DNA from 4 places in the Paenibacillus diazotrophicus genome. Region 2 is predicted to be linked to each of the others. Evidence: riboswitches for the same ligand, from Rfam matches in the RefSeq annotation. Region 2 holds a riboswitch; each other region holds the start of a gene.
The links. Region 2 has a riboswitch for thiamine pyrophosphate ahead of thiC (phosphomethylpyrimidine synthase ThiC). Riboswitches for the same ligand answer to the same signal wherever they lie in the genome.
Positions count from the first base shown of each region.

Region 1: it holds a riboswitch for thiamine pyrophosphate, as region 2 does, so the genes downstream of both, ACAN54_RS04635 (ABC transporter ATP-binding protein) here and thiC (phosphomethylpyrimidine synthase ThiC) in region 2, are expected to answer to the same signal.
Region 3: it holds a riboswitch for thiamine pyrophosphate, as region 2 does, so the genes downstream of both, ACAN54_RS29650 (thiamine phosphate synthase) here and thiC (phosphomethylpyrimidine synthase ThiC) in region 2, are expected to answer to the same signal.
Region 4: it holds a riboswitch for thiamine pyrophosphate, as region 2 does, so the genes downstream of both, ACAN54_RS17990 (ABC transporter substrate-binding protein) here and thiC (phosphomethylpyrimidine synthase ThiC) in region 2, are expected to answer to the same signal.

Region 1 covers NZ_JBGJZN010000001.1:1,029,854-1,037,656, forward strand. The annotation lists gene ACAN54_RS04625 (DHA2 family efflux MFS transporter permease subunit) at 73-1,593, opposite strand; gene ACAN54_RS04630 (TetR/AcrR family transcriptional regulator) at 1,786-2,442, shown strand; TPP riboswitch at 2,514-2,616, shown strand; gene ACAN54_RS04635 (ABC transporter ATP-binding protein) at 2,770-3,528, shown strand; gene ACAN54_RS04640 (ABC transporter permease) at 3,542-4,291, shown strand; gene ACAN54_RS04645 (ABC transporter substrate-binding protein) at 4,297-5,340, shown strand; gene thiM (hydroxyethylthiazole kinase) at 5,390-6,190, shown strand; gene thiD (bifunctional hydroxymethylpyrimidine kinase/phosphomethylpyrimidine kinase) at 6,216-7,046, shown strand; gene thiE (thiamine phosphate synthase) at 7,046-7,687, shown strand; gene ACAN54_RS04665 (GNAT family N-acetyltransferase) at 7,760-7,803, opposite strand, start outside.
Region 2 covers NZ_JBGJZN010000011.1:23,433-31,235, forward strand. The annotation lists gene ACAN54_RS27725 (tetratricopeptide repeat protein) at 1-1,686, shown strand, start outside; gene trxB (thioredoxin-disulfide reductase) at 1,706-2,659, shown strand; TPP riboswitch at 2,729-2,835, shown strand; gene thiC (phosphomethylpyrimidine synthase ThiC) at 2,951-4,645, shown strand; gene ACAN54_RS27740 (DUF1858 domain-containing protein) at 4,874-5,101, shown strand; gene ACAN54_RS27745 (DUF438 domain-containing protein) at 5,144-6,412, shown strand; gene ACAN54_RS27750 (ROK family glucokinase) at 6,672-7,622, shown strand; gene rapZ (RNase adapter RapZ) at 7,669-7,803, shown strand, end outside.
Region 3 covers NZ_JBGJZN010000017.1:6,647-14,449, forward strand. The annotation lists gene ACAN54_RS29640 (thiazole synthase) at 1-561, opposite strand, end outside; gene thiS (sulfur carrier protein ThiS) at 623-826, opposite strand; gene ACAN54_RS29650 (thiamine phosphate synthase) at 886-1,488, opposite strand; TPP riboswitch at 1,611-1,712, opposite strand; gene ACAN54_RS29655 (SDR family oxidoreductase) at 1,879-2,748, opposite strand; gene ACAN54_RS29660 (NUDIX hydrolase) at 2,984-3,409, shown strand; gene ACAN54_RS29665 (S-layer homology domain-containing protein) at 3,581-4,219, opposite strand; gene ACAN54_RS29670 (hypothetical protein) at 4,414-4,839, opposite strand; gene icd (NADP-dependent isocitrate dehydrogenase) at 4,979-6,274, opposite strand; gene citZ (citrate synthase) at 6,425-7,537, opposite strand.
Region 4 covers NZ_JBGJZN010000004.1:248,245-256,047, reverse strand. The annotation lists gene ACAN54_RS18005 (hypothetical protein) at 1-1,131, shown strand, start outside; gene ACAN54_RS18000 (ATP-binding protein) at 1,133-2,818, opposite strand; gene ACAN54_RS17995 (cobalamin-dependent protein) at 2,855-3,916, opposite strand; TPP riboswitch at 4,091-4,203, shown strand; gene ACAN54_RS17990 (ABC transporter substrate-binding protein) at 4,326-5,402, shown strand; gene ACAN54_RS17985 (thiamine-binding protein) at 5,457-5,750, shown strand; gene ACAN54_RS17980 (ABC transporter permease) at 5,747-6,508, shown strand; gene ACAN54_RS17975 (ABC transporter ATP-binding protein) at 6,595-7,389, shown strand; gene ACAN54_RS17970 (response regulator transcription factor) at 7,573-7,803, opposite strand, start outside.

The DNA.
Region 1 (7,803 bases), on a different contig from region 2:
CAAAAAAATCTCCGCAGCACCTGAATGCTGAACGGAGATTGTCAGATCTAATCCTGACTGTACTTCCAGAATTTAACCATGCATCATTTCTGGTTGCACTTTTGACTTTGAACCGTCTTTCCCACCTCTGCGCCCTCTCCGTAGGAGCAACCCCAATACAGCACCTCCGAGAGCAACAAAGATCATAATGTGAAAAGTATCGTCGAACCCTTTGGCCAGAACAGTCTGTGTAGCCAGCTTCAAAGCATCGGGCGAAGCTTGGGCCGCGTCCTTGCCGGCTGCACCTGCAGCCTTTTGCATTTCGGCGCCCCGTGCTGCCGCTCTTGAGGTCAAGATCGTTACAAGTGTAGATACAGCCAGTGAGTTGATTACCTGTTGCATGGAGTTAGTCAAAGAGGTAACCCGGTTAACCAAATGACTTGGGGCCTTGTTGAGCAGATGTGTATTCATAGGCATTACCATCATACCCATGCCTGCACCGCACATGATCAGCGGCAGAATCAAATCTCTGCTCTGCGTGGTGAGGTCCACATGAGAATACTGGAACAAAGCACCCGAGACAAGGCTAAGTCCGCAGACCACCAGCCAGCGAACTCCAATCTTGTCGAACAAAATCCCGGCAATGGGCATCATAAGGCCGGAAGCGATCGCCTGGGGCAGCAGGGTAAGACCGGTATCGAATGCCCCGAAGCCGCGGGCCTGCTGCAGAAACTGGGGGAGCAGGAACAACGCACCATACAAACCGAACTGTGCGATCCACTGTACAAATATACCTGTGCTGAAATCAAGCGAGCGCAGAATACGCAGCTCCAGCAGAGGTGTATCCGAACGGAGCTCAGCAATGACAAAAGCAATTAACGCTGCCGTACCCAGTAATAGGCCGATCAGTGTTTTGTCCGATGTCCAGCTATCCGCTCCCTGGCTTACCCCGTAAGAAAGAGAAGCAAATGCAAGCGGCCCAAGAATCATCCCAAGCTTATCCATACCCGGAACCTGGCTGCGTTCCGATTGCGGCAGCTTACGTGAACCGATGAGAAGACAGATGATTCCGATAGGAATATTAATCAGAAAGATCCAGCGCCAGGAATGATATTCCACCAGCCAGCCGGATAGGACCGGACCGATTGCCGGAGCGAACAGTACAGGAATGCCCATAATTCCCATGACTACGCCTACCTTACTCTTGGGAGCCAGCTTATAGACATAGGCCATGCCGACCGGGAGCACACATCCTCCTCCCAGACCTTGCAGGACCCGGAACGCTATCAACCACTCTGCACGGCTAGGTGTTGCACAGAGGATAGAACCGATAGTGAATACAATAACCGCAGTCAGAAAAACAGTCTTAGAACCGAATCGGTCAGACAACCACCCGGATAACGGGATTACTGAGGCCTGAGCCAGCATGTAGCCGGTCACAATCCATTGCAAAGTATTTAAATCTGTATTGAAATCCTTAACCAGAGTGGACAAAGCTACATTCATAGCAGTACTGTCGAGCACCACCATGAATACACCGGCAATAATAGCCAGCAGTGGAACCAGAATGCTTGACAGACGAAAATCGGCATCCGATTTCAGCGATTGCTCCATTCTCTATCTCCTCCTGAATTGAACTGCGAAGGGGAATTCATTGACCGCAACGCAGCATAATTTATATAATGTATATTGAAACGGACAATTGTCCGGTATCGCATTTTTTAGTCTACGGACAATTGTCCGCTCTGTCAATGTAGTTCTCACGTTTTCTGTAAATTTATGCTGAATTTCTGAAAGGAGTCTGCTATGAACCCGAGAGAACCCGCCAGCAGCCCGTCCTCAAATCCAACAGTTCAAACCAATCCATCATCCTCCCGGAACTATCAGGATCCATATGTACAGCGTATTCTTGAAGCCGCCCGAGAGCTTTTTAGAGATAATGGTCTCGAAGCAGTCAGCATGTACAGCATCGCCAAGCGGGCAGGAATGGGTCAGGGGTCGCTCTACCGCAGATTTACGGATAAAGGTGAAATTTGCTCTGCCCTGCTCTCCACCAATTCTGAACAATTTCTTGCAAGTCTGGAGCACGAGCTTCAAGTCCCGGCTGGATCAGACAGCTCCATTGAGGGGCTGCGGAGGAGTATCGAACAGGTCGTGGATTTCATAGACCAGCATGCCGAACTGCTCCAGATGATCAAGTCTGAGTTTACCGGCAAAAAACAGCTTACCCAGTTTGAGCATCCGATTTTCCAGCGGCTGAATGCTGTGATGGCCGAGCGGCTGCAGCGGCTCGCTGATGATGGCAAGCTGATAACCATTGATCCCCATTTTGCTGCAACTTCATTGATCGCAGTCCTCAGTCCTGATCTCTACCTCTATCAACAGAAGCTTCACGGGTCCGGCAAAAAAGAGATTACCGAGGGAATTCTGACCCTCTTCGTAACCGGGCTGCAGCGGTGCTGAGTACTATTTCTTTTGACAACATTCTGGAATATGCTATATTAGTTAGCAATTGCGAATATTATATTAACCTGCTATTTCACTAGGGGAGTCTATGACTGAGACGAAGCTTTAAGCTTCGGACCCTTGGAACCTGATCTGGATCATACCAGCGGAGGGAAGTGGAACAGAAACGATCTGCGGTACTGCTCCTTGCCTACTGCCGAACCTTTCAGACCCATTTGCCTCCTCTGGAGACGGATGGGTCTTTATTGTGTTTCCATCCCATTCAGATCGTTACAAATCCGGCTGCAAATGCGTGTACAAGAAAGGAGGCTTATACATACCAAGATGATATCTATCCGTAACCTGTCCTATTCCTACTCTGCTTCACCGCAGTCTACGGTATTCAGCGAACTCTCAATGAATGTCAGGCGGGGCGAATTCATTTCCATAGTCGGTGCCAGCGGCTGCGGGAAAAGCACCCTGTTCAAGATCATTGCCGGATTGCTTCAGCATACGGAAGGTGAATTGAAAATTCACGGAATGACGTCTAATGATCCTTCATCTAGACTAGGCCAGGTCGCTTATATGCCTCAGCAGGATCTGCTGCTGCCCTGGAGAACCGTGATGGACAACTGCCTGCTCCCCTGGGAGCTTAAGCGAAAAGGCAGCAAATCAGAAGCCATAAAGGAGATCCGTGAGATGCTAGACCGGTTTGGACTTAAAGGTAAAGAGCGGCTCTACCCGCAGGAGCTGTCCGGCGGGATGCGTCAGCGTGTAGCTATGCTGCGCACCCTTGCTGCCGGAAATGAGCTGATGCTGCTGGATGAGCCTTTTGGAGCCTTGGATGCCATTACCAAACGCGAGTTACACCGCTGGCTCCTGGAATTATGGGGCAGTCTGCAACAAACCGTTCTGTTCATTACCCACGATCTGGAGGAGGCACTGCTGCTCAGTGACCGGATCTATCTAATGAATGGAATTAGCGGCGGTGTACAGGAATTCAGGGTGGAAATGCCGCGTCCCAGACACTACCGTATGAATTATGAACCGCAATTTGTTGCTTTGCGGGAGGAATTAGAGCGGAGGCTGCATGAGACGCGCTAGTATCAGAACCCTTGTGAGTGATTATGTTCCTTTTGCCGTGCTAGTCCTCGTGACACTTACCGGCTGGGAGAGTGCTGCCCGGTTGAAGCTGATTCCGGCTTTCATTCTCCCTGCACCAACAGCCATATGGGCCGCGCTTGTGGAGCAGAGACTGCTGCTCTTCGGTCAGCATCTACCCGCTACTCTGGAGGAGGTTCTGCTTGGTTTTGTTCTGTCGGCCACCTGCGGGATGCTGCTGGGGACGGGTATGCACATGTTCACTCCACTTGAAAAAGCACTATACCCCTTGCTGGTGATCAGTCAGACCGTTCCACTGATTGCACTGTCGCCCATTTTTATTATGTGGTTTGGCTATACCATGTGGAGCAAGGTAGCGGTAGTATTCCTTACCGCCTTCTTCCCGGTAGTTATAGGTACCTTTGATGGTCTGCGCAAAAGTGGTGCTGTGTACAAAGAACTGCTGCTCACACTAGGTGCCACCCGCTGGCAGATTCTGCGTAAGATCCAGATTCCGCCTGCACTGCCCTCTTTGTTCTCCGGACTTAAGCTCTCTATGGTCTACTGCGTCATTGGTGCGACGATCGGGGAATGGCTGGGCGGAAGCCGGGGGCTCGGGTATTTCAGCCGGCGGATGGCGGGGAATCTGCAGAGTGCGGAAATGTTCGCCGCTGTATTTCTTTTATCCGCACTCGGAATCGTTCTATTTCTATTTATTGTGCTGCTCGAAAAAATTATTGTGCAGAAAAGAGGCATTCATCAATGAAACTAATGCATACTGAACAACCCTTTCGAAAAAGGTCCCTTCCTTTGCTTCCATTATTGCTGCTTCTATGCCTGGGAGTTGCGGTAGCCGGCTGCGGAAATAGCAGTACTAAGGAACCTGACAGTTCTGCAGCTGCAGATCATAGCGGGACCCCCCACAAGCTGACGATTATGCTCGACTGGTATCCGAATGCTGTCCACTCCTTCCTGTACGCTGCCCAGCAGAAGGGCTATTTTGCCGACGAAGGTCTTACTGTGGATATTCAGATGCCCGCAGACAGCAATGATGCTCTCAAGCTTGTAGCCGCAGGCAAAGTTGACCTGGCCCTAAGCTACCAGCCGCAGGTGCTGATGGCACGGGGTGAGCAGATTCCGGTGAAGTCCGTTGCTGCGATCGTCCGGCATCCGCTTAATCATCTGATGGTTCCTGCGGACAGCGGGATCAAGAGTCCTAAAGACCTGGCAGGCAAAACTGCCGGATACTCCTCTATCCCTCTCTATGAAGCAATGCTGAAAACAATGATCCAAAGCGATGGCGGGGATCCTGGCGCAGTAAACATAACTGATGTTGGCTTTGACCTGATTCCTGCCCTTTCTACCGGACGTGTAGATGGAATTATAGGAGGATTCATTAACCACGAGGAGCTGATTCTGGAACAGGAAGGCCATCCGGTTATTTCACTGGATCCAAAGGATTACGGTGTACCCGATTACTATGAGCTAGTCCTGGTTGCTAGTGACCTGGGTCTGCAGAATTCGGAAGGTTACATTCAGAAGTTCATCCATGCAGCACGTAAAGGACAACAATTCGTGGCAGACCACCCGCAAGAGGCGCTTGATCTTCTGCTGGCTCACGAAGATGCTACGGCTCCACTCGACAAAAGCATTGAGTCCAAAAGCCTGAATCTGTTGCTGCCCCTGATGGACGCCGGGAATGAGCCGTTTGGCTATCAGGACCCTGCATCGTGGGAAAAGGTACAGAACTGGCTGAGTGATAACGGTCTACTAAATGGTAAGGTGAAGACCGGAGAAGCTTTTATTAACTTGTGATGGGGAATTTAAGGAAGGATCACTCAAATATATTTTAGGAGGAATCATCATGTCTTTTTTATCCAAGGTGCGGGACAGCAATCCGCTAGTGCACAACATTACGAATATTGTGGTCGCGAACTTTAGCGCGAACGGGCTGCTTGCACTGGGGGCTTCCCCTTTTATGGCGGATGCACATGAAGAAGTCGCAGATATTGCCGCTATGTCGGGAGCTGTGGTGCTGAATATCGGCACCCTTAATGATTATGCCATTGATTCGATGCTGCTTGCCGGTAAGGCGGCTAATCTGCATAACGTGCCGGTCGTGCTAGACCCTGTGGGTGCCGGGGCTACCGCTTACCGTACCAGTGTTACCCATAAGCTGGTCAACCATATGCAGATTACCGCACTGCGCGGCAATGTCGCTGAAGTGGCCCATGTTGTAGGCGAGAGTTGGAGCATTAAAGGGGTGGATGCCGGAAGCGGAGATGGTGATGTGGCAGCACTTGCTGTAAAAGCTGCGCTGAAGCTTAAATGTGTGGTGATTATCACCGGTAAAGAGGATGTCATCACGAATGGCGTTACCACCTATGTAGTCAGTAACGGACATCCTGTTTTGACCAAGGTTACCGGCACCGGCTGCCTGCTCAGTGCAGTCGTTGGTGCATTCCTGGCAGCAAGTGGCGGAGCTTGGCTGGAAGCAGCGGTAGAAGCCCTGTCCTTCTATGGAGTTGCTGCCGAAATCGCAGCGGACCGGACGCGCCAGCAGGGAATTGGCAGCTTCCAGATCGAGTTCCTGAATCAATTGGCTCTCGTTACACCTGAAGTATACGCAGAGCGCTCCCGTGTACAGCAACTGGAACAACGATAACTGCTTAACCAAAGGAGAACCCGTAATGACAGAGTCTACAGGAAAAAAAGTATTCAAGGCATTAACCATTGCCGGTTCCGACTCCGGAGGCGGAGCTGGTATTCAGGCCGATCTGAAAACCTTTCAGGAGCTGGGGGTATACGGCATGTCCGCCCTTACCGCAGTAACTGCACAGAACACCTTAGGTGTACAAGGTGTATATCCTCTTGAAGTGGATGCCGTTGCTACCCAGCTTGATTCCATCGGAACCGATCTTAGACCGGATGCCGTCAAAACCGGCATGTTGTTCAGCAGCGGAATCATCCGTGTGGTAGCAGGCAAGGTCCGGCACTATGGCTGGGATCATCTGGTCGTTGATCCGGTCATGGTCGCCAAAGGCGGTTCCCCCCTGCTTCAGCAGGAAGCCGTGCAGGCTTTGATTACCCATCTGCTGCCATTGTCCTTGGCTGCAACACCGAATATCCCTGAAGCCGAAATCCTGACAGGAATGAGGATATCCGGCATGACTGACCGTGAAACAGCAGCCAGAATTATTCATGCCATGGGACCGCGATATGTGGTCCTTAAGGGCGGTCATGATGAAGATAATCACATGGTGACTGACCTTATCTATGATGGAGTGAAGTTCACTTATCTGGAAAGTCCGCGTATTGCAACGCACCATACCCATGGAACTGGCTGTACCTATTCAGCTGCCCTCACGTCCGGGCTAGCGCAAGGGCTTCCGTTCTCAGAGGCAATCCGTACGGCCAAGGATTTTATCCATGCAGCCATTGAAGACGGCTTGAATATAGGCTTGGGACACGGTCCGACGAATCACTTCGCCTACCAGAACAGACTGAGGGGGAAACGCTGATGCAGCGGATGGACAGTGAGCGGATGCGCAGAATGCTGAAGCTGTATTTCATTATGGGTAGTGTAAACTGCCGGAAAGATCCATTGGAAACACTCACTGAAGCGATTGACGGTGGGATAACCTTGTTCCAGTATCGGGAAAAAGGCAGCTCAGCTATCACAGGCCAAGCATATGTTGAGCTTGCCCGGCAGCTCCAGCGGTGCTGCCGGGAATACCAGGTACCCTTTATCGTGAACGATGATATTGAGCTGGCGATTGCCCTGGATGCGGACGGTGTTCATGTCGGGCAGGAGGATGCGCCGGCACGTTCTATCCGTGAGCGGCTGGGAGCACACAAAATCATCGGCGTCTCCGCCCACACCCTTGAAGAAGCTCAACAGGCCATTGCAGACGGAGCCGATTATCTGGGTGTCGGACCGGTCTATCCTACCTCATCCAAGGATGATGCTGAGGCGGTCCAGGGAACCGCTGTGATAGAGAAGCTGCGCCGAAGCGGACTTACCATTCCCCTGGTTGGAATCGGCGGTATTACTGCGGACAATGCAGTACCTGTAATGAAAGCCGGAGCCGATGGAATCGCCATAATCTCAGCGATCGCCGGAGCAGACAACATCAGCGTTGCAGCACGAAAGTTCCTGTAGGTAATTTAACAAAAAAGGCACAACAGCCCTTCTTCACTCGGCGTTGTGCTTTTTATATATCAACAAGAATCTTCAGTGCCATCTCCCCATTACAATAGTGTGGTAATACCTACCGT
Region 2 (7,803 bases):
CCCGTCACTCTGGATGCCAATTTTTTCTTTGAAAGAGCCGTACGGTCATTGGACCGCTTTCAATATGATAAGGCATTGAAGAATTTTAGCAAAGCTGTTGAATATGAGCCGGAAAACCCGGTGAATCATTGTAATATGGCGGGTATATTATCGGAGATGGGGAAGTACGAGGCGTCTAATGAAATCTTGACTCATGTTCTGGAGGAAATTGACCCCTCTATGACAGAATGCCACTTCTATATGGCTAATAACTATGCGAATATGGAAAGCTTTGAAGAGGCGGAACGCAGTCTGGTCACCTATCTTCAGGAGGATGCAAGCGGTGAGTTCCTGGCCGAGTCCGAAGAGCTGATGGAACTGCTGCAGTATGAGCTGAACCGTCCCGCTCCGCTAGTCCGGATCCGCAGTCGGGAGGGTGTGGTGGAGCATGACAGAGCCCGGAGTCTTTTGGAGGAAGGGAAATTTCCGCAAGCGGTCAAGCTGCTTGAAGAGATTGTCCAGAACATCCCGGACTTCCTGGCGGCACATAACAATCTGGCTCTTGCCTATTTTTATATGGGCCGCTTCGCCAAAGCCAAGGAATGCCTTGGCGAAGTGCTGAAGCAGGACCCGGGTAACCTGCATGCACTCTGCAATATGGCTATATTTCTGCAATATGCCGGCGATCAGGACCAACTTGCAGGCTTGGTGCGTATGCTTGAAGCGACTGTGCCTTTTCATCAGGAGCATGTATTCAAAATGGCAACTACGATGGGCATATTGGGCAAGCACAAAACAGCATACGGACATTTTCGCCGTCTGCTGAAGGATGAAGAGGTCGGCGGTGATGCCGGTTTATACCATTATTGCGCGGCCGCGGCCAGCAACAGCGGGCTCCATAATGAGGCTATACGCTGCTGGCAAATGGCCGCCAGACTGGACCCGGAATCAGCAGTTCCGAAATTTTTCCTGTCCCAGATGCAGCTGGCACAAGCAGAGGGCCGGCAACTGTCTCAGATAAGCTATAATTATCAGCTGCCCTTTCAGGAACAGTTGAAGCAGTGGAAGAACAATACGGACAGCTTCACTGAGGAACTGCAGAATAATCCGTTGCTGCGTGCATCATTCTTCTGGGCGCTGCGTTATGGTGATGCCAATACGAAGCTTCAGGTGACCGAAGCGCTCCACTGGATTGAAGATGATGAAATGTCTGAAGTATTGAAGACAGTATCGGAGCAAGAACCGCTTCAGGAGGCTGCGCTTCTCAGTCTGCAGCGTCTGATCGGCGGCAGTTCGGAGGAAGGCGGAATCCAGAGGGCTGTGCAGGACTCTGTTGTGTCAGGCCATAAAGGACCGCCAGAGTGGAAAGAGGACTGGCAACGGATTTTGGATCATATGGCTGCTGTGCAGGACCGCAGATTTGATACTGCGCAGAAGAAGGATGCCGAGCTCCTCTGGAAGCATTTCATAGCCCGCCTCTACCCGGATGTTCCTTTGTTCCGGCATGCGGAGGGCTGGTGTGCAGCTCTGGAGTATTTAACCGCCAAACTGCATGGTCATCCGGTTACCTACCGTGAGGCTGCCCAGCGCTACGGCGTTTCCGTCTCGACGGTAAGCCGGTATGCCCGGCGTATTGATCAAGCATGCGGGTTAACGCAGGATGGGGCGGCAGCAGACGTTTTGCCGCCATTTACGGAAAATATCTGACCCTAAGGAGGACTTGCTAATGTACAAAACAATTGTAATCGGAACAGGTCCGGCAGGATTGACTGCTGCGATTTATCTGGCACGTGCCAACCTCAGCCCCCTTGTTATTGAAGGATTGCAGCCAGGAGGACAATTGACTACGACGACAGAGGTAGAGAACTTTCCAGGTTTTCCAGAAGGTATTTTAGGTCCGGATCTGATGGATAACATGCGTAAGCAGGCTGAACGCTTTGGGGCTCAATTTAAGAACGGCTGGGTGGATGCTGTGGATTTCTCGCAGCGCCCCTTCAAAGTAACCGTAGATGGACTGGGTGTGCTGGAAGCAGAGTCGGTGATTATATCAACCGGTGCTTCCGCAAGGTACCTCGGCATACCGGGAGAGCAGGAGAATGTCGGACGCGGGGTTAGTACCTGTGCAACCTGCGATGGATTCTTCTTCCGCGGCAAAAAGATTGTTGTGGTCGGCGGCGGCGACTCCGCGATGGAGGAAGCCAGCTTTCTCACTCGATTCGCTTCCAGCGTAACCCTGGTCCACCGCCGTCCGGAGCTGCGCGCCTCGAAGATTATGCAGGACAGGGCGCGTGAGAACAGCAAGGTGGCCTGGGCACTGAACCGCACGCCGCTTGAAGTTACCGTCGGGGATACCGGGGTGAAGGGACTAACGGTCCGCAATAATGATACGGGTCTTGAGGAGCTCGTGGAAGCAGATGGCGTATTTGTTGCTATCGGCCACACACCGAATACGGCATTCCTCGGCGGTCAGATTACTACAGATGCCAACGGCTACATCGTGGTGAATCCAGGAACAACAGAAACTAACATTCCAGGCGTATTCGCTTGTGGGGATGTTCAGGATACGCGTTACCGGCAGGCGATTTCGGCTGCAGGAACCGGCTGTATGGCCGCTATGGATGCTGAGAAGTATCTGGAAGGCACTATGGTGCATGATTGGAGCGAAACGCTGGATAAGTAACGGAGCGGACTAAGCGAATTTTTGGTTGACAATAAATACCTGCTAGCGTAGATTGTATTTAATTAGATAGATACCCACTAGGGGAGCCTGAATGGGCTGAGACGGGGAAATTGAATTCCCGGACCCTTGAACCTGATCTGGATCATACCAGCGTAGGAAAGTGGAGCCGGACCTTTTTTGAGCACAGCCTTATTGGCTGTTCGTGAATAAAGCCGCTCCAGGTGGAGCGGCTTTTTGCTGCGTGCTGATCTTATCTAAAATGGCTCACAGAGCGTTGAGGAGGAGATAAGAATGTCAGATTCATCAAAAAAGGAACAAGTCGATCTTTCGGGATTCCCCGCAAGCCGTAAGGTGTATGTAGAGGGCTCGCGCCCGGATATTCAGGTTCCGATGCGTGAGATCCGTCTCAGCCGTACCGAAGGGGTTGCGGGGGAAGAGGATAATGAGCCGCTGCGTGTCTATGATACTAGTGGGATTTACACGGATGCTGCTGCACAGACCGATGTACGTAAGGGCCTGCCGGCGCACCGCTTAAGCTGGATTGTGGAACGTGGGGATTCAGAGGAATACGCCGGGAGAGCCGTTCAACCTGGAGATTACGGATTGGCTGCAGACGGAACGTCGGCGGAAGGGTTCACCGGCTTGCGGCGGAATCCCTTAAGAGCACGTAAGGGCTGTAATGTCACCCAGCTCCACTATGCACGGCTGGGGATGATTACACCGGAAATGGAGTATATCGCGATTCGGGAGAATACACGGCCTGAATTTGTAAGGGATGAGGTCGCTGCCGGCCGCGCGATTATCCCGGCCAATATCAACCATCCCGAGAGTGAACCAATGATCATAGGCCGTAACTTCCTGGTTAAGATCAACGCGAACATCGGGAATTCCGCTGTCTCTTCTTCCATTGAAGAGGAAGTGGAGAAGATGAGATGGGCTACCCGCTGGGGTGCGGATACGATTATGGATCTATCTACCGGTGCGAAAATTCATGCCACCCGCGAATGGATTATCCGCAATTCACCGGTACCGATCGGCACCGTACCCATTTATCAGGCACTGGAGAAAGTAAAAGGAATCGCCGAGGATCTGACCTGGGAGTTGTACCGGGACACGCTGATCGAACAGGCGGAGCAGGGTGTGGATTACTTCACCATTCATGCCGGGGTGCTGAAGCGTTATATTCCGCTTACTGCCGGAAGAACGACCGGAATTGTCTCACGTGGCGGCTCTATTATGGCGGCCTGGTGCCTTGCACATCAACAAGAGAACTTTTTATATACACATTTTGAAGAGATTTGCGAGATTATGAAGACTTATGATGTGGCCTTCTCCCTGGGGGACGGACTGCGTCCGGGCTCCATTGCCGATGCCAATGACGAGGCACAGTTCGCTGAACTGGAGACGCTTGGAGAGTTGACAGCCATCGCCTGGAAACACGATGTTCAGGTAATGGTCGAAGGTCCGGGACATGTGCCAATGCACAAGATCAAGGAGAATATGGATAAGCAGCTGGAGCTCTGCCAAGAAGCCCCTTTTTATACACTGGGTCCTTTAACCACGGATATTGCACCAGGTTATGACCATATTACTTCTGCGATTGGTGCGGCGATGATCGGCTGGTTCGGGACAGCGATGCTGTGCTACGTCACGCCTAAGGAACACCTGGGATTGCCTAACAAAAATGATGTACGCGAAGGAGTCGTTACCTACAAAATCGCCGCACATGCTGCAGATCTGGCCAAAGGCCATCCAGGTGCGCAGGATCGGGACAATGCCCTGTCGAAGGCGCGGTTCGAGTTCCGCTGGCGTGACCAGTTCCACCTTTCGCTGGACCCGGAGCGGGCGCTGGAGTACCATGATGAGACTCTTCCAGCCGAGGGTGCCAAAACAGCGCACTTCTGTTCCATGTGCGGGCCCAAATTCTGCAGTATGCGTATTTCGCATGATATCCGTAATTCGTCCAGGCTAAGCAAAATGCTATAACCCAAGCCGGACCACATAAGGCTGTTCCCGCGCTGCGAGGCGTAAGGGGACAGCTTTTTTTCTGAAGATAAGAGGTTATCCGCTTCACGTTATGAATTATCTTTGTCCTTCTACAACTACTTTAAAATTTAGTGACTGCAATCACTCTTCGGCCCTGTGCCCTATGCTAAGCTGTTGTTGAGAAAGGTTATCAATTGGTAGAATGCCAAGCTGCAGGAGGAGAGTGCAATGAGCAAACACCTTAACATGGATGAGTCCATATTCGAGCTGGTCAGCCGTTATCCGGAAGCCATAGACATTATGGTTGAGCTGGGTTTCCGCGATATAACTAAGCCTGGCATGCTGCAGACGGCGGGCCGGTTCATGACCTTGTCGAAAGGAATCACAATGAAGAAAATGGATCGCGAAACCGTCCGGCTGGCATTTCAGAGCCATGGCTTCGAGATTATTGAATAGAGTGCTGAGATTAACAGATGGAATGGAGAAGGAGAGAGAACGATGAGTGAACTGATTAACAACCGTGAAATGGATATTCCTCAGCAGACACGCCGCCAAGCCATGCTTAAGGAGATTATTAAGGAGCTGCATGCCGGTAAAAGTGTAGAGGAAGTCAAGGCGCGTTTTGCAGAAGCGGTAGGTGATGTCACGGTAGAGGAAATTTCTGCGATGGAGCATTCCCTGATGACGGAGGAAGGGATTCCTGTAACTGAGGTACAGCGCCTGTGCTCTGTGCACACGGCCATTTTCAAAGGATCGATCCAGGAAATTCACCGTTCTGCCAAGCCGGAGGAACAGCCGGGACATCCCGTCCACACCTTCAAGCTGGAGAACCGTGAGATTGAACGGCTGGTGAACTTCCGTATGCAGCTGCATGCCGATAAATTCCAAAGAAACGACAGCGAAGAGATGATCTTCAAGCTGCTGGAGGATCTGAGCCTGCTGCTTGATCTCGACAAGCACTACAGCCGCAAAGAAAATCTGCTGTTCCCTTACCTTGAGAAATACGGTATTTATGGCCCAACCAAAGTGATGTGGGGAGTGGATGATGGGATCCGCGGCATGATCAAACAAGCCAAGGCTGCGCTCAGTGCGTACAACGGGGAAGCGGCAGAGGTTGGAGCTCTGCTTACGAACATTATCCAGGAAGTAAATGAAATGATCTTTAAGGAAGAAAATATTTTGCTGCCGATGGCGCTTGATAAACTGACTGAAGATGAATGGGTCAAAATCGCCCGCGAAAGCGATGAAATTGGCTTCTGCCTGACTGCGCCGGAGCGGGAGTGGATTCCTGAGCGTGCTGCAGAGCCGGAGGGGGCAGTTGCGCAAGGCACAGAAGATGGAAAAGAAGGCTTATCACCTCAAGGCTTTATCCGCTTCGAGACGGGCCTGTTGTCTCTGCATCAGCTGGAAACCGTGCTGAATCATCTGCCTGTTGATCTGACATTTATCGATGAAAATGATGTCGTTCGTTACTTCTCCCATGGCAAAGAACGGATCTTCGCCCGCACTAAGGCTGTTATTGGCCGCACGGTGCAGAACTGCCATCCGCCGCAAAGCGTGCATGTCGTTGAGAAGCTGCTGGAGGATTTCAAGGCAGGCCGCAAAGACGCCGAGGATTTCTGGATTGCCATAAAGGATAAATTTATCTACATCCGTTATTTCGCAGTACGTGACGAAGCGGGCCGTTACATGGGCACCCTTGAATTCACCCAGAACATTGCCCCGATCCGCGCGTTGGAGGGTCAGAAACGGATTTTGTCGGAGTAGCTGTCTACATTCGTACTACCCTCCGTCCACCGCCTTGAATTTATGCTGATTGATCCGCCCCTTGCCGCATAGGCAAGAGGCCTTTTTCATAAAAACAGGAATTTTTCAGATTCTCTTAAAGCCGCACTTTTTGTCATAAAAAAATACAAGACTCTTCATATAGCCGGGTGTACCGCCTTTCCTTGACCGCAGGGATACCTTCTATTATAGTGGGTACGTAGGATTAACTATTTTAGCATAGAAAAAGGTGGCTTGTTACATGTCTGAAAGTATCTACGTTGGCGTGGATTTAGGTGGAACCACGATTAAGGTTGGAATCTGCAATGCCGAGGGGAACCTGCTGCATACCTTTGAGGGACCTACGGGGACAGCCGATGGCGTCGATGCTGTCATCGATAATATCGAAAAGTATGTGCGTCAGATTGTGGAAGAATCCCCGTACTCTTGGGATCAGCTTGCCGGTGTAGGAGCGGGCCTGGCCGGGTTTACGAATATTCGTGAAGGAATCATCATTCTTGCGCCTAACATAGGTTTTAGAGATGTGCCGATCCGTGCCATTCTGGAGGGTCGTTTGAACAAGCCCGTCAAAATAGACAATGATGCGAATGTGGCTGCGCTGGGCGAGGCCTGGAGCGGAGCGGGACGTGGTGTAGAGAACTGTGTTTGCTACACGCTGGGCACAGGTGTCGGCGGCGGAATCATTATTAATGGCAAAGTGTATCAAGGATTTGCCGGACTTGCGGGCGAGCTTGGTCATATTTCTGTAGTGCCTGATCTGGAAGCTATCCAATGCGGCTGCGGCAACATGGGTTGTCTGGAGACCGTTTCCTCTGCAACCGGTATTATTCGTATGGCAAATGATGCTGTTAGCCGCGGCGACCGCACTTCCCTGTCCATGGTGGAGAAAATTGCCGCCAAAGAGGTATTTGATGCCGCCAAAGCCGGAGATGAAGTTGCTTTGCGGATTGTGAACCGTGCTGCGTTCTATCTGGGCAAATCCATGGCTGCTGTCGCAGCGGTACTGAATCCAGAGGTGTTCATCGTTGGGGGCGGGGTCTCCAAAGCCGGAGATATTCTGTTTGAAGAGGTTCGACGCGTATTCGCAAAGCTGGCCCCGGCTCCGCTGCAGACCGGAGTGACCATCGTTCCGGCCGAGCTCGGTAATGATGCGGGTATTATTGGCGCTGCAGGTCTTTTGCTGCGTTCTTAAGCAGATGGAATTATTCATATACTATTTATAGGGAGGGGGCGCTTTGATGACCGAACTGGAACAATCACCGCCCGGTGGTGCCACCCTGATCATTATTACGGGCATGTCAGGTGCAGGCAAGACGATTGCTGTACAGAGTCTGGAGGATCTCGGGTTTTTCTGTGTGGATAATTTGCCGCCG
Region 3 (7,803 bases), on a different contig from region 2:
GCGGCCAATGCCGGCGTCAACGATCACCGGAAGATCCACCTCTGAGATGAGAATACGCAGCAGCTCTTTGGTGCGCAGTCCCCGGTTAGAACCGATCGGTGAACCCAGCGGCATAATGGCAGCGGCTCCAGCCGCTTTCATCCGCAGCGCAGCGGAGAGGTCAGGGCTCATATAGGGCAGCACTACGAAACCTTCGGCAGCCAGTATCTCCGTAGCCCGGATGGTCTCCAGGTTATCCGGAAGCAAATATTTCTGATCACTGATCACCTCGATCTTGACCCAATTGCCGAGGCCTGCAGCTCTGGCCAGTCTGGCGATCCGCACAGCTTCCTCAGCGGTGCGTGCACCCGAAGTATTTGGAAGCAGGGTCATATGGGAAGGAATATGGCTGATAATATTGTCCTGGCTCTCCGGGTCTACACGGCGCAGGGCAACCGTGATCACCTGTGAGCCCGAAGATGACACCACCTCGGGAATCAGCGTATTGCGGCTGTATTTGCCGGTGCCGATGAACAGTCGGCTCGATAACTTAATGCCACCAATCACTAAAGGATCTAACATGAACTCGCCTCCTGGATTCTTCTGAACTTAAGAATTAGATAATAGAAAGTCGGTAACGCCTTCAGCCGCCGCCTACAAAATGCACCAGCTCCAGCCGGTCGCCGTCACATAACACCACTTCCTCATAATGATCCTTGCTGACAATCTCCCCGTTCCGTTCCACGATCACAAGCCGGTAGCTCCATTCGGGCCGGCTTAACAGATCGGCAACGGTCCGGCAGTCTTCAGCAACCTCTCCGGGTTTGCCGTTGATGATCAGATTCATGCCCTCTCACCTCCTTCGCGTGTCACGTTCATGACTCTACAAGCCTCCAAACCTCAGATCTACACCGCCTGTAACGCCAGACGGTAAGCATGGGCAGCGGCCACAGGGTCCTCCGCTCCACAAATACCGGACATGACCGCAATGCCAGCTGCACCATGCCTGATTACTTGATCAGCATTACCCTTATCAATCCCGCCGATGGCAATCAGCGGAATGCTGCTGCTGCGCACAACCTCCTCCAGGAGTGGCAAACCGCGCCCCTGCTGACCCGGCTTGCAGCCAGTAGGGAAGACATGCCCGTACAGGCAGTAGTCTGACCCCTGCCTGCCCGCCTCCGCGGCTTCCGCCGCCGAGTGTACCGACCTCCCCAGCCGGAGGCCGGGGGCAGCCGTGCGGGCCGCTGCGGGTGGCAAGCTGTGCCAGGCCAGCTGGACAGCACCTGCACCGACGGCCAGCGCAATATCCAGCCGGTCATTGATGACCAGTCTGGATGCGGGGATTCCAGCACGCAGAAGCTGCTCAGCCATACCCAGCAGTTCCACAGCAGAGCGGTGCTTTTCCCGCAGGTGAATATAGTCCACGTACGGATATACAGCTGCTGCAAGGCTGGCAAACCGCCCGGGGTCCAACTTACCATCCGATATCAAATGAATTTCAGCCACTTTGCACCTCCGGCTTCACTTTTTGGCAACTGAACGGTAACGCAAAAAAACCGCCCCCGGGATAGGAGGCAGTCATAAATTTCCGCAGGAATACGGGTGTAAAAGATACAACTTCGCTGCAGTTCATTCATTCTCCGCTTTCCTACGCTGGTGTTAACCAGATCAGGTTCAAAGGGTCCGAACCACACGTTCGTCTCAGCCTTACGGCACCCCTAGGGACAATTGCAATATTCAGTTGCTGACGTGGTTCATATTAACATAATATTCCTCAGAAAAGCTATCCCTTTTACAGGAAAGCTTAATCTTGCCCGGTACAATAAAAAGAGCAGACCGCATAGGCCTGCTCTTACAACTATATTTTCCAGCACACGCTTGACCGCTTAGTAGCTTCTAACCGTTGACAATTTCTCCGCCGTTGACATGCATGACCTGACCGCTGACATAGGATGAATCATCCGAAGCCAGATAGACATAGGCCGGCGCCAGCTCTTCCGGTTGCCCCGGACGCTGCATAGGCTGAGTGCCACCGAACTCACTGACCTTTTTAGCATCAAAAGTAGATGGAATCAGCGGTGTCCAGATCGGTCCCGGGGCTACAGCATTAACGCGAATGCCCTTTTCCGCCAGATTCATCGACAGCGAGCGGGTAAAGCTGAGAATCGCGCCTTTCGTGGACGAATAGTCCAGCAGCTGCGGGCTGCCGCGATAAGCGGTAATCGATGTCGTATTGATGATCGTGGAGCCTTTTTTCAAGTGCGGCATGGCTGCTTTGGTCAAATAGAACATGGAGAAAATATTCGTACGGAACGTCCGCTCCAGCTGCTCGGAAGTAATATCCTCAATCTTGTCCTGCGGATGCTGCTCGGCCGCATTGTTGATCAGGATGTCCAGCTTGCCCAGTCCCTCTACCGCCTTGTTGATCAGATCCTGGCAGAACGCTTCTACGCCGATGTCACCGGCAATCAGAATACACTTCCGGCCCTCCTGCTCCACTTGGCGTTTGGTCTCTTCGGCATCGGAATGCTCATTCAGATAAGAAATGACCACATCCGCACCTTCCTTGGCAAAATGAACGGCAACCGCCCGTCCTATTCCGCTGTCGCCCCCCGTAATGAGTGCCGCCTTGCCCAGCAGTTTACCTGCCGCCTTGTAGCTGGACGTTTCAAATTCCGGGCGCGGATTCATCTCACTCTCAATACCGGGCTGCCGGTCCTGCACCTGTGGAGGCAAAGTTTTGGAAGACTGTTTATTTTCTGGCATGATCCATTCTCCTTTCGCTGTGTACCTTTTGTTAGAGTAACCACATCGTATTAAGATGGCTTATGCGTCACTAATTATACAATCACTTCACGCTATGTTACTTACCACACTTCCAGGCTGTCCAAACATAAAATACAGTCGTTATTGGCGTGAAGGGCCGATATACTTTAGAGAAGTATGAATCCGGCATGACGCGGAAAGACCCATCTTTAAGACGAGGAGGCGCATATGTTAGATGACCAGAAATGCACGAAGCATCATCGTTGCGGTCAAAGGAGTCATTCTGCATCAAGGCAGAATCCTGCTCGTACAGCGGGCAGCCGCAGATTCGGTAGGAGCAGGCAGCTGGGAATGTCCCGGCGGCAAAATTGAATTCGGGGAGGGCCTGGAGGCTGCGCTGGAGCGGGAGATTGAGGAGGAAACCGGACTTACGGTCACTGTAGAGAACCTTCTATATGCCACATCCTTTCTGACGGATCCTGGCAGGCAACTCGTCATCATCACCTACTGGTGCCGAACCGATGGGAATTCCGTGGTACTCTCCGAAGAGCACTCAGATTCTAAATGGTGTACCCGTCACGAGCTACAGAGCCTGCTCCCACCCGGCATACAAGCGGAATTTGAAAAAAGCAATGTGTTTGCGTCAAAGGAACTGCTGTGAGGATCATCCGTAACATAAGAAGACTGCTATCCATTAGGAGAGCAGTCTTCTTATCTATGCCTGGCCACCTCAAGTGCTGCTTCAGCTGAACTACAGTCAGGGATGGATATGTTCCACAATATAAAATTGGGAGGCCTCAACATTGAGCTGCGGCTCAGTACATTCTAACTTCTAACGATATATATCTCCCAACCCGCCGATCTTAAAATTAAAGATTTCCATCAATGCAATCGATTCTGCTCTTGTCATGGACCGCTCCGGACCAAAACTGCCATCGGGGTAGCCTTTCATTGCTCCGATATTTACCATTGACGTAACTTTAGGTCTGCTCCAGCTGGCAATTCTGCTGTAATCGCTGAACGTGGACAGCACCTCCTCGGGTGCTCCATCCTCCAAAAATAACAGCCTGCTCATAATAACGGCCACTTCCTGGCGTGTAATTAGGTCGTTCGGACGAATCTTGCCTTTATATCCTTGAATGTAACCCACTGTCATGGCTTTGGCGAATTCGCTGTATGCCCAATTGTTATTCGGCAAATCACTGAATTCCGTCTGTTTACTGGCCGTGAAGCCCCACATCCGGTTGGCTAACGTAATAAATTCGGCTCTTGTAATCTCCTGATCCGGCTTGACCGATCCGTCTTCAAAGCCTTTCAGCCAACCATGCTGAATCCAGCTTTCGATCTGTTTCTGGGCCCAGTGTCCCTCATAATCCGTTCTGCTTCCTTCAGCAGCAACCGGGACGGTATCCAGCAAACAACTAGCCAGGCTCACGCTCAGGCATACAATCATGCTCCGTCTGAATTTCACTACTACACCTCTTCCCAATGTGTAGATATACTGCTATTCACTCCTAAATATTACCATATTCTAGGATTGAGCGACAAGTGAACATAGCACTGCCTTGGCAGAAGGTTTCTTTCCTTACGAAATTTGTCTTCCGGTACTTCAACAAAAATAACCCTGACAGCCGCAGCCGCCAGAGCTATTTCACTTCAATAGGCTTAGATAATGTGTCTGTACACCATAAAAAACACCATTACGATCAGCACAACCATCAGTAGCAGACTCATCGTGCGCAGCTTCGCGGTATGGCCAGAGACATCACGGTTCTCGCGCATGCCGGCAGCGGCCAAACGCAAGGGCTTACTCATAATGCCGCCCAAGGCAAACATCGCCAGCAGCAGTACTACGACAACAATCATCCAGGCTACGGTGTAATCCCCCTGTGAGATCATGTATCCGCCTGTCAACAGCTGAATCACCAGGCCATATTGGGCAAACCGGTTAAGTCCGCCGATCGCACTTAGCGTTCCTTCTTTGGCTGTATTAGACAGTTTAGCTGTACCGCTCAGAATGAACGGCAGCACCAGATAGAAGCCGAGCGCCAATGTCCCGATCATATGTAGGAAAAAGAAAATCCGATCCATATTTGACCTCCTCACTTTTCGCTATGATATAAGTTACATACTTATTATACCCAACCTCACCGTCGATGAAAAGAAAGCCCCCATTTCCTTTCAAGAAATGAGGGCATGTGCTTTAGAAGTTAGCTTAGTTAGCAGTAGACTACAGGTGCTTGATGATTTCGTCAGCAAATGCCGAGCATTTCAGCTCTGTGGCGCCTTCCATCTGACGGGCAAAGTCATAGGTCACAGTCTTGTTGTTGATGGCCGTGGTCATGCCTTTGTAGATCAGATCCGCCGCTTCCTGCCAGCCCAGGTGTTCAAGCAGCATAACACCGGACAGAATAACTGAACCCGGATTTACTACGTCCTTATCCGCATACTTCGGTGCAGTACCATGAGTAGCTTCAAAAATGGCGTGACCCGTAATATAGTTGATGTTCGCTCCCGGTGCGATACCAATGCCGCCAATTTGTGCAGCCAGTGCGTCGGAGAGGTAATCGCCGTTCAGGTTGAGCGTAGCAATCACATCGAAATCCGTTGGACGGGTCAATACCTGCTGCAGGGCAATATCCGCAATCGCATCCTTGATGATGATTTTGCCTGCGGCTTCTGCTTCCTTCTGAGCTGCATTAGCCGCAGCCTCGCCGCTCTTTTCCTTAATGGCATCATATTGATTCCAGGTGAAGACATGATCGCCGAATTCCTGTTCAGCCACTTCATAACCCCAGTTCTTAAATGCGCCTTCAGTGAACTTCATAATATTGCCCTTGTGTACCAGTGTCACACTCTTGCGGCCATGTTTGATTGCATATTCAATAGCGGAGCGAACCAGGCGTTTGGAGCCTTCCGAGGATACCGGCTTAATTCCGATTCCGGATGTTTCCGGGAACCGGATTTTGTTCACTCCCAGCTCGTTTTGCAGGAATTCTATAACCTTCTTCACTTCCGCAGAGCCTTCCTGATACTCAATTCCGGCGTATATATCCTCCGTATTCTCACGGAAAATCACCATGTCCACCAGCTCAGGATGCTTCACAGGTGAAGGCACTCCATCGAAATAGCGCACCGGACGCAGACAGACATACAGATCCAATTCCTGTCTCAGCGCTACATTCAGGGAGCGGATCCCTCCTCCGATTGGAGTAGTCAGAGGTCCTTTGATAGCTACAATGTACTCACGAATTGCTTCAAGCGTATCATTCGGCAGCCATTCACCATATGTATTGAAGGCTTTCTCACCGGCAAATACTTCGTACCAGGCAATCTGTTTCTTCCCGCCGAATGCTTTGGCTACTGCGGCATCCAGTACCCGTTTGGAGGCTTTCCAAATGTCGCGCCCTGTACCGTCACCCTCAATGAACGGGATGATCGGATGATCCGGAACGAGCAGCTTGCCATCTTCGATTGTGATTTGTTCGCCTTCTGTCGGCAGATCGTATTTTTCCAGTTTCAACATTAGTGGGTATTCCTCCTAAAAGTTTGGTTTGGTAAGCCTAGACTTCCCCGAGCAGTACACATTCATATCTCTCTTCGGAAGCATAGGCTTGGAGTTGGGTTTATTATAGTTCATTCTACTAAAGGGGTGCAGCAGCCTGCAAGGGCTGCTTTATCTCTCGTCCACCGGAACATACTTTTGTTCGGACATCCCTGTGTATTCTGCACGCGGGCGGATGATACGATTGTCCTCGTACTGCTCCAGAATATGGGCAGTCCAACCCGACACACGGCTGATTGCAAAGATCGGTGTGAACAGCTCCCGCTCAATACCCAGCTGCGTGTAGACCGAAGCCGAATAAAAATCAACGTTAGGCTTCAGGCCTTTCTGTGAAGTGATCAATTCCTCGACTTTGACGGACATATCATACAGAGTGGTGTCATTCTTCATCACTCCCAGCTCGTGGGACATCTTCATGAGGTGTTTGGCACGCGGATCACCATTTTTGTAGACACGATGCCCAAAGCCCATGATTTTCTCACGGCGCTCCAGCTTGCCGTTAATGTATGACTCTACTGCATCCAGACTTCCGATTTCCTCAAGCATCTTCATTACCGCTTCATTCGCGCCACCATGCAGCGGTCCTTTGAGCGCGCCGATGGCCGAAGTGACACCTGAATAAATGTCCGACAGCGTAGCAACGGTAACCCGTCCGGCAAAAGTGGATGCATTCAGCTCATGGTCGGCATGCAGCACAAGTGCAGTGTCCAGTGCCTTAACCGATACAACATCCGGCTGTTTGCCCCAGAGCATATACAGGAAATTCTCCGCAATCGACAGGCCTTCCTGGGGAGCTACTGGTTCCAGACCCTTGCGGATGCGGGCAAGCGCAGCAACCACCGTTGGAATCTGCGCCTGCAGCTTAACGGCCTTGATCTCATTCGCTTCGCGGCTCATATCATCGGCGGCCGGATCATACAGCGCAAGACTGGATACAGCCGTGCGCAATGCAGCCATCGTGCTAACATTTTTGGGGTACAGCTTCATTTGTGCAATCACCTGTTCAGGGATTGGAGCAAAGGCGCTGAGATCACGCCGCAAGGCCTGCAGCTCAGGAGTTGCCGGCAGATTGCCGAACCACAGCAAATAGGCAGTCTCTTCAAAAGTAGCGTTCTCCGCAAGATCATCAATATCATATCCGCGGTAAGTGAGTACGCCATCCACAATCGAACTGATCGAGGAGGTTGTGGCAACAATGCCTTCCAATCCTTTAGTAGCTGTCATAGTATCTCTCCTTTGCCAACAAGGGTATAAAAGCAGTTATTACAGTAATGAAAACATTTACATTTTGATGTATTCAAACGTTCAATACCTATCAAGATTGACCTACTTCAGAGAATGCAACGAACTTTTAGTGTGTATCCATTAATAATCATACCGGATTTTGACGGTTATGTGAACAACGTGGAAGCTTTGGGAAACATCAAATGATTTTATCGGACAGATAGAAAAAAACTTCCGGACCCCCTGTTTCATAATTACAATTCCAG
Region 4 (7,803 bases), on a different contig from region 2:
GTTCATTTCCAGGTGCTCTCTACGGATGTATTCGTCTGTCCTTTCGAACTCGGCTTCCTGACCATTAGAGTCAGCATAGAGGAGGAGCATCTCCCCTTCAGCATTGCCCTCGAATTTGCCGACCGCTTCCGTACGCTGGAGGATGTATCCTTAAGGGATAAACAAACCTCCATTCATTGCCATGACCGCTCCTTTGATGAGGTGGAGGATTTTGTGTTCAGGAATTTAGTGAGCGGACTGGAGCCTTTTCTCGACCCTTCAGAAATCAATGGGGCTTATTTTGAGACTTTACCGTTTTTTGTGGATGAAAGAATGCTGGTTCAGGCCTTTTACGGTTTTGACGGGCAGGCGGGCCAGGAGGGTGAGATCAGTGTGGAGCAGCAGTACCGTGCTTCCCAGCTGGATGGCCTTACCGTGGAAGGCACGCCGTACATCAGTGCCAGCGATCCCGGATACATCCGGGATTACTGCGAGGAACACTGCTACAACCGCTGGGGACCGGACACTTACTATTTGACGAATGAGCAGACATTCTGCTGCCTGAGCCGGGCTGAACCTGAGCTGGCCACCCAGCTTATTAATCAGATGTATGGAGAATATTACTATGGGCTGCTGCTGAGCATATTTCATAAAATCGTTCTGCTGAAGCTGGCCAACATCCACTCTCGGCTGCGCATTAACCACGATGTGGATGAAATCGAGAACCTGATTTTTATGATTAACAAGTTCTCTGCCAAATTTTATTTTCTGGAGTTAATTTCGCAGTCCCAGGGCCGGGAGATTTTTTTCCAACTACGCAAAGTCTACGGGAACGACGCCCTGTTTGAAGAGGTCAAAATGACCTTGAATGACCTGTTTCAATACCAGGAGAAATTCCAGGCCAAGCGGCGGGACACACTGCTCATGATCCTGACGGTGTTCACCGTGGTGAGCGGTATTTATGGCATGAATCAGGTGATCGAGGACCTTAAAGGCAAGATTGATTGGAGCAAAATGCTGGAGTATTCCCCATTTGAATATCTGGCGCTGTTCGTCACCTTCACAGGAATCGCTGTCAGTATCGGCCTGAGTCTGAAACAGCTATGGAACGGAATCCGCAGCCGCCGCAGAAAAAGAAAAAGAGCCCGCTGATCTACAGCAGACTCTCCAGTTCACGGCAGGCTTCCGCATACGCAGGCGCAAGCCTGGGAAGCAGCAGTGCCGCCCGTTCATATTCTCCTCTTCTGGCATGCTGCTCAACGCCTGCGCATACATGGGCGAAGTACTGCGCTCCCAGTCCAAGGCTGCCGGATTTCAGGCTATGGGCTACCGAAGCCATCTCCGGCAGGTCACCGGCCTCCGCCGCTGCCTGCAGGGCAGCCAGCCGCAGCGGGGTATCTTCCTTGAACATATCGACAAGCGTGCGAAACAGCTGCGGCTCTTCCTCCCCGTCCATTTCCCGGATGCCGGACACTGTATCCCGATTCAATACCGGAATATAGGGCTTGGGCCCGAACCATCTGTCCAGAAGCTGCTTCAGCTTATCCAGATTCAGCGGCTTCACGGCCCAGTCATCCAGCCCCGCATGGAAAAACGCTTCCCGGCTCTCTTCTGATCCATCCCCGGTCACACCAATAATGGGAATTCTCATCCTTGTTCCCGTGGATTCCAGCTGGCGGATTCTCCGGACCGCCTCGCCGCCATTCATGCCCGGCAGCCTGCTGTCCATGAGGATAAGCCCGAAGTCTCTCTTCTGCCATGCTTCTATAGCCTGATTCCCATTATTGGCCAGTTCCACATTGGTAATGCCCAATTTTTTCAGCTGCAGCAGCAGGAGTGTGCTGTTCAGTCCATTGTCTTCAGCAACCAGCACCGGCATTGTACTGAAGCGGGCCTCCGGCAGGAGAACCTCAGCGGCATTCAGGTTGTCCTGCAGCCGGGCGGTCTTGCCCAGCGCTATCTCAAACCGGAAGGTTGATCCTTGGCCAGGCGCACTATCTACCGTGATCGCACCTCCCATCAGCTCCACCATCGACTTGCAGATCGACAACCCCAACCCCGTTCCCTCCACTGCCATCTCCGACTCTTGGCTGACTTGCGAATACGGCCGGAACAGCCCGGCTTGAGCCTTCAGCGGGATGCCAATGCCCTCGTCCCTGACTTCGAAGCACAGCCGCTGATGCTTGCCATCCTCTTCAGCCAGCCCTACACGTACCTCCACCACTCCGTCCTGTGTGAACTTAATGCTATTCCCCAGCAAATTAATGAGCACCTGAAGAATCTTGGACGAGTCTCCATTCAGTGTACTCTCAACACTGCTTGCAACCTGCCATTTCAGAGTGTTTCCGCGCTTCACTGCAGCAGGAGAGAGGAGACTTGCCGCATGTTCAAGCAGATTGCGTATGCTCAGCGGAGCCTTTTGCAGCTCCATTTTGCTGGCTTCAATCTTGGAGATATCCAGCAGATTATTGATCATCTGGAGCAGGTATTGTGCCGATTCCCGGATGACCTCCAGATGAATCCGCTGCTCATCCGTCGGGCTCTCAGCCTCCAGAAGCTCAGTCATCCCCACAATTCCGTTCATCGGCGTACGAATCTCGTGGCTTACTGTAGCGAGAAACAGGCTTTTTGCCCGGTTGGCCCGTTCCGCCTCTTCCTTCATGGCCTTAAGGCTGGCACTATTCTTGGTGAGCAACCGGTGCATCGTAATTAATTCATTGTTCATCGCAGAAAATTCAGCCAGGGCTTGTTCTTCTCTTTGCTGTCCCTGGATCACCTGGTTAGAGAGCTTCTCAATCGTCTCTCTCAGTTTCCGGATCTCTTGCTCATGGTCGGTCATTTCCTTCTCCCGCCTTCTATGTCAATTCTCCCGGAGTCACGCATCAGGAATAAGACGCCCCGCTATTTCCAGCGCCCCCTTGGCATCAGGGGCATAGCCGTCAGCACCGACTTTTTGCCATAACTCTCTGTCTATATTAAAGGGCATTCCGCCAACCATAATCTTGATGGGATTCAGTTCCGCATGTGTACGGATGGAAGCTATCAGACGCTGAACCTCCGATACATGAAAAGTCATGGTGATGGAGATGGCCAGCAGGTCGGCAGGCTGTTCCTTCAGATACCGGATCAGGCCTTCTGCAGGCATGTTGGAGCCCAGATAAAAGGTGTTCCAGCCCTCCATTTCGAAGAAATCCGCCAGCATCCGCAGTCCGATCTCATGCAGCTCCTGGCCGACTCCGACCGCAACCAGAGTCTTCTTCCCTTCCTGCGCCTGAATCCAACGCGGATAAAGCTGGGAAATGATACTCTGGGTACAGGCTGTACAGTAGTGCTCCTGAGCGACAGTAATGTGACCCAGCTGCCATAGACGGCCAATCTCATACTGGCTGCTCTGAAAAATATGCAGATATAGATCACGGATAGGCACGCCCTCATCATGGAGCCCCAGCACAAATTCTGAAGCCTTACGGCGTTCGCCGTCCAGCAGCAGCTTCAGGTACCTTTCGGCCTCCCGGAAATAGGGTTTCTCCGGTTGAAGAAAGGGCGGCAGGTTCTGCTCTTCTAGCGCATGGTGGATTCCTATATCAAGATAGCTCAGAATCAGCTCTTTTTCCGGCGTCTCTACCTGTGAAGCTACAGCTTCCTTCATCAGTCCCAGATTGATCTGCAGATCCTCAGCCGTAATTTTGTACTGTGCGAGCAGCACCTTAAGCCAGATAATATAATTAATGAATAAAAGCGGACTGTCCAGCGCCACACTTTGCGCCAGATACCGTAAATGATAGAGTGAATCCTGCTTGGTTCTTGCCATTCCGGAAGGGCCGAACCTGTGCTGCAGCTCGGGCTGCCGCTCATACTGACGTATAGTGACCTCCTCCGCCAACTGTTCCGCTAGCACCTTCAGCCGTTCTCCGGCATTTTGCTGATCAGTGTGCATAAGAGTCACTCCTTTATTAGAACAGAATTGTAAAGTATCAATTTTAATATATACAATTTGGAAAGTCCACTGTCTGGTGAGGTTTGGCAGTCCGCCAGAATCTGGGGCTGGTACTGGACAACCCCGAAGGGGACCGCTATAATACAGCGTAAGAACACAGCAACACCCATAACTTCATAGTACCAGGGGGGCTGGAATTGGCTGGCTGAGAGTGTATCCCGTTAAAGATACTGACCCTTATACCTGATCTGGATAATGCCAGCGTAGGAATCATCACCCGCATTCAGCCACTTCGGCTAAGCGGCCACCTAACGCAATTGCTGGCGTCCCGATCTTCGGGGCGCTTTTTTTGGTATGGACATCATCAGAATTAAGAAGACTGGGTAGCTGGAAGGAGAGAAGAATAGCAATGGGAGTCAAAAAAGCACTAATGCTCTGCATCAGCTGCATATTGGTTATCATCATGGCCGGGTGCGGCAGCAATACAACCAACTCCGGCGGAAATAGCACTGCACCCTCTGGAGACAGCAACGCCGCACCGGAAGCAACCGCAACCGCTGCAGAAACGGACGCGCCAAAGGAACTGACCAAGATCAAGGTCGCCCTGGACTGGACGCCGAATACTAACCATACCGGCCTCTATGCTGCCAAGGAGCTGGGTTATTACAAGGAGGAAGGCCTGGATGTAGAAATTGTACAGCCGGGTGCAGCGGGAGCCGACACGATGGTTACCTCGGGCGAAGCTGCTTTTGGCATCAGTGCCCAGGAGGCGTTCACCTTGGCCCGCCTGCAGGATGTGCCGCTCGTCTCGATCGCCGCTATCATCCAGCATAACACCTCGGGGTTTGCCGCTCCGAAGGACCGCAATATCAAGACACCAAAGGATTTCGAAGGCAAAACTTACGGCGGCTGGGGCTCTCCGGCTGAGGAAGCTGCCATGAAGGCGATCATGGACCCTGAAGGCGGCGATGTCAAAAAAGTGAAGCTGGTCAATATCGGAGAAGCCGATTTCTTCACCGCCGTAAAACGTGACATCGATTTTGCCTGGATATTCTATGCCTGGACCGGTATTGAAGCTGAACTGCGCGGTGAGCCGCTGGATATGCTGTATTTGAAGGATTACGCGCCTCAGCTGGATTATTACACCCCGGTGCTGACGACCAGCGAGAAGGAAATTGCTGAGCATCCGGAGCTGGTGAAGGCTTTCCTTGCTGCTACCTCCAAAGGCTATCAATATGCGATCGACAAGCCGGAAGAAGCTGCCGCCATCCTCTCCAAAGCTGTGCCGGATCTGGACCCTAAGCTCGTCCTGGCCAGCCAGAAGTGGCTTAGCCCGAAATATACGGACGACGCCTCCAGATGGGGAGAGCAGAAAGCCGAGGTCTGGCAGAAATACGCCGACTGGATGTACGGCCTGAAGCTGCTGGACAAGCCGCTGGATGCTGCTTCGGCGTTCACGAATGATTATCTGCCGGAGAGCAAGTAATATATATTAACCTTGCAAAGTTCACGATACAAAACCCGAAAGGATCTGATTGAGATGGCAAACACCCTGCTTAGTATTCAAGTCATTCCGAAAACTCCGAATAACGAGGATTCCATTCCTTATGTGGATAAGGCTATAGAGGTCATTCAGCAATCGGGCGTCAAGCACCAGGTGAATCCGCTGGAAACGACAATGGAGGGCGAACTCAGCGAATTGCTTGAAGTGGTGCGCCAAATGCATGAAGCGCTGATCGCATCGGGCAGCCCCAGCGTCATCTCGCAAATCAAGATTGCTCATAACCCCAGCGGAATCAGCATGGACAAGCTGACGGAAAAGTACCGGCCGTGAGATCGTACTGGAACCAAATCTGGCCGCCCCTTGTGGCGGTCATCTTTTTTCTGGGCGTATGGCAATTGGCGGTTTCCGTACTTCACGTCCCTTCCTGGATGCTGCCAAGCCCCGGCGATATCGCGCGCGAATCCCGGGGAAATGCTTCAGGCATTTGGGCACATACGGCCGCTACGCTGCGGCTGACCTTGATCGGCTTCCCGATCGGCACAGGCGTTGGCCTCATTGTCGCTCTGCTGCTGCATTTGGTGCCCTGGCTAAGAAGAGCACTGTACCCGCTGCTGATTCTCAGCCAGAACGTGCCCTCCATCGCTCTGGGGCCGCTGCTGATTATCTGGTTCGGGTTCGGACTACTGCCCAAAATCGTACTTATCACTCTCGTCTGCTTCTTCCCGGTTGCCGTCGCCGCCATGGGCGGGCTGGCCCAAAGCGACCGGATCATGATGAACTATATGAAAATGGCCGGGGCCAGCAAGTGGCAAATCTTCTCGAAGCTGGAGCTTCCCGGTTCTCTGCCAGCTCTGTTCTCTGGTCTTAAAATCTCCGCAACCTACGCAGTAATGGGCGCTGTAGTCGCCGAGTGGATCGGCGCAGACAAGGGCATCGGCTACTACATGCTGCTTCAGAAGGCCTCCTACCGCACAGACCGGATGTTCGTCGCCATTGTAATTATTGTTCTTCTTAGTCTGGTGCTGTTTGCGCTGATCGCACTTCTCGAGAAATGGCTGGTACGCTGGAAGCCGCGCAAGACCTCCTGATACTTACACTTCCCGGAAAGGGGATGAATGATTTGACAGCAGGGCATCCAAACTTGAACACCCGGGAACAGGTTCCCTTCGGGCACATGTCCGAAGCTCCAGCCCTCCCTCCTGCGCTGGACGTAAGAGGCGTATCCAAGTCCTACTTCCACCGCGGCCGGGAGACCCGCGTACTCGACAATGTATCACTAACCGTTGAGCCGCAGGAATTCGTCTCCATTGTCGGCCCTTCAGGCTGTGGTAAAAGCACCCTGTTCCATATCATCGGCGGCCTGGAGCTGCCGGGTGCCGGAACGGTAAGCATGAGCGGCAAGAACGTCACCGGTCAACGCGGTGAGATCAGCTACATGCCCCAGCAGCCTGCGTTATTCCCGTGGCGGACCATTGAGGACAACGTCCTGCTCGCCGGTGAACTGAAAGGCGAACCGAAGGCCGAAGCGCGGACGGTTGCCCGCCACTGGCTGGGTAAGGTCGGCCTGGGCGGGTTTGAACGTGCCTACCCACATATGCTATCAGGCGGTATGCAGCAACGGGCGGCCTTCCTGCGGGCGCTGCTCGCACCGCAAGAGCTGATGCTCCTAGATGAGCCGTTCAGCGCGCTGGATGCGCTCACCCGCGAGCAGATGCAGCGCTGGCTGCTGGAGCTATGGGAGGAGAACCGCCGTTCCGTCCTATTTATTACCCATAATATCGAGGAAGCACTCCTTCTCTCCAGCCGCATCTACGTATTTTCCGGACGTCCCGGTTCCGTTCTGCATACCATCGATGTCCCCTTCCCGCGTCCGCGGCGCGGAGAAATCACCGATTCTCCCGAATTTCTGCAGCTCAGACGCGAGCTGTCGGAGTGGATGCGCGAGGAGCAGGCCAGGTCTGCCCGGTAAAGAAGCGTTCCGGCCCGCATTCCATCGCAGCATACCCGTCGTTTTCCACCGCAGCGTATCGGATCTGCTTGCGGTCAACCCTCTTGAAATGCAGTAGCTGTCTTTACACAACTGCAGCAAATAAGCCCGGGCCTCTATGACAAGGGACCGGGCCTATTCGTATGTGTACCGTTAAAATTCCTGCTAAATCCAGCCTTTCTCTTCTGCCAACCGCACGGCTTCGATCCGGCTCTTCACTTCCAGCTTGTTCAGAATTTCCGATATGTAATTGCGGACGGTCCCATAGGAAAGGTGAAGCGTAGCGGCAATTCCCCCCGCACTCTGGCCGGCACCTGCCAGCTTCAGGATCTCCTGTTCCCGGGAAGACAGCGGGTTCTCCTCCCGCAGGCTGCCGAAGACCAGCTCGGGAGACAC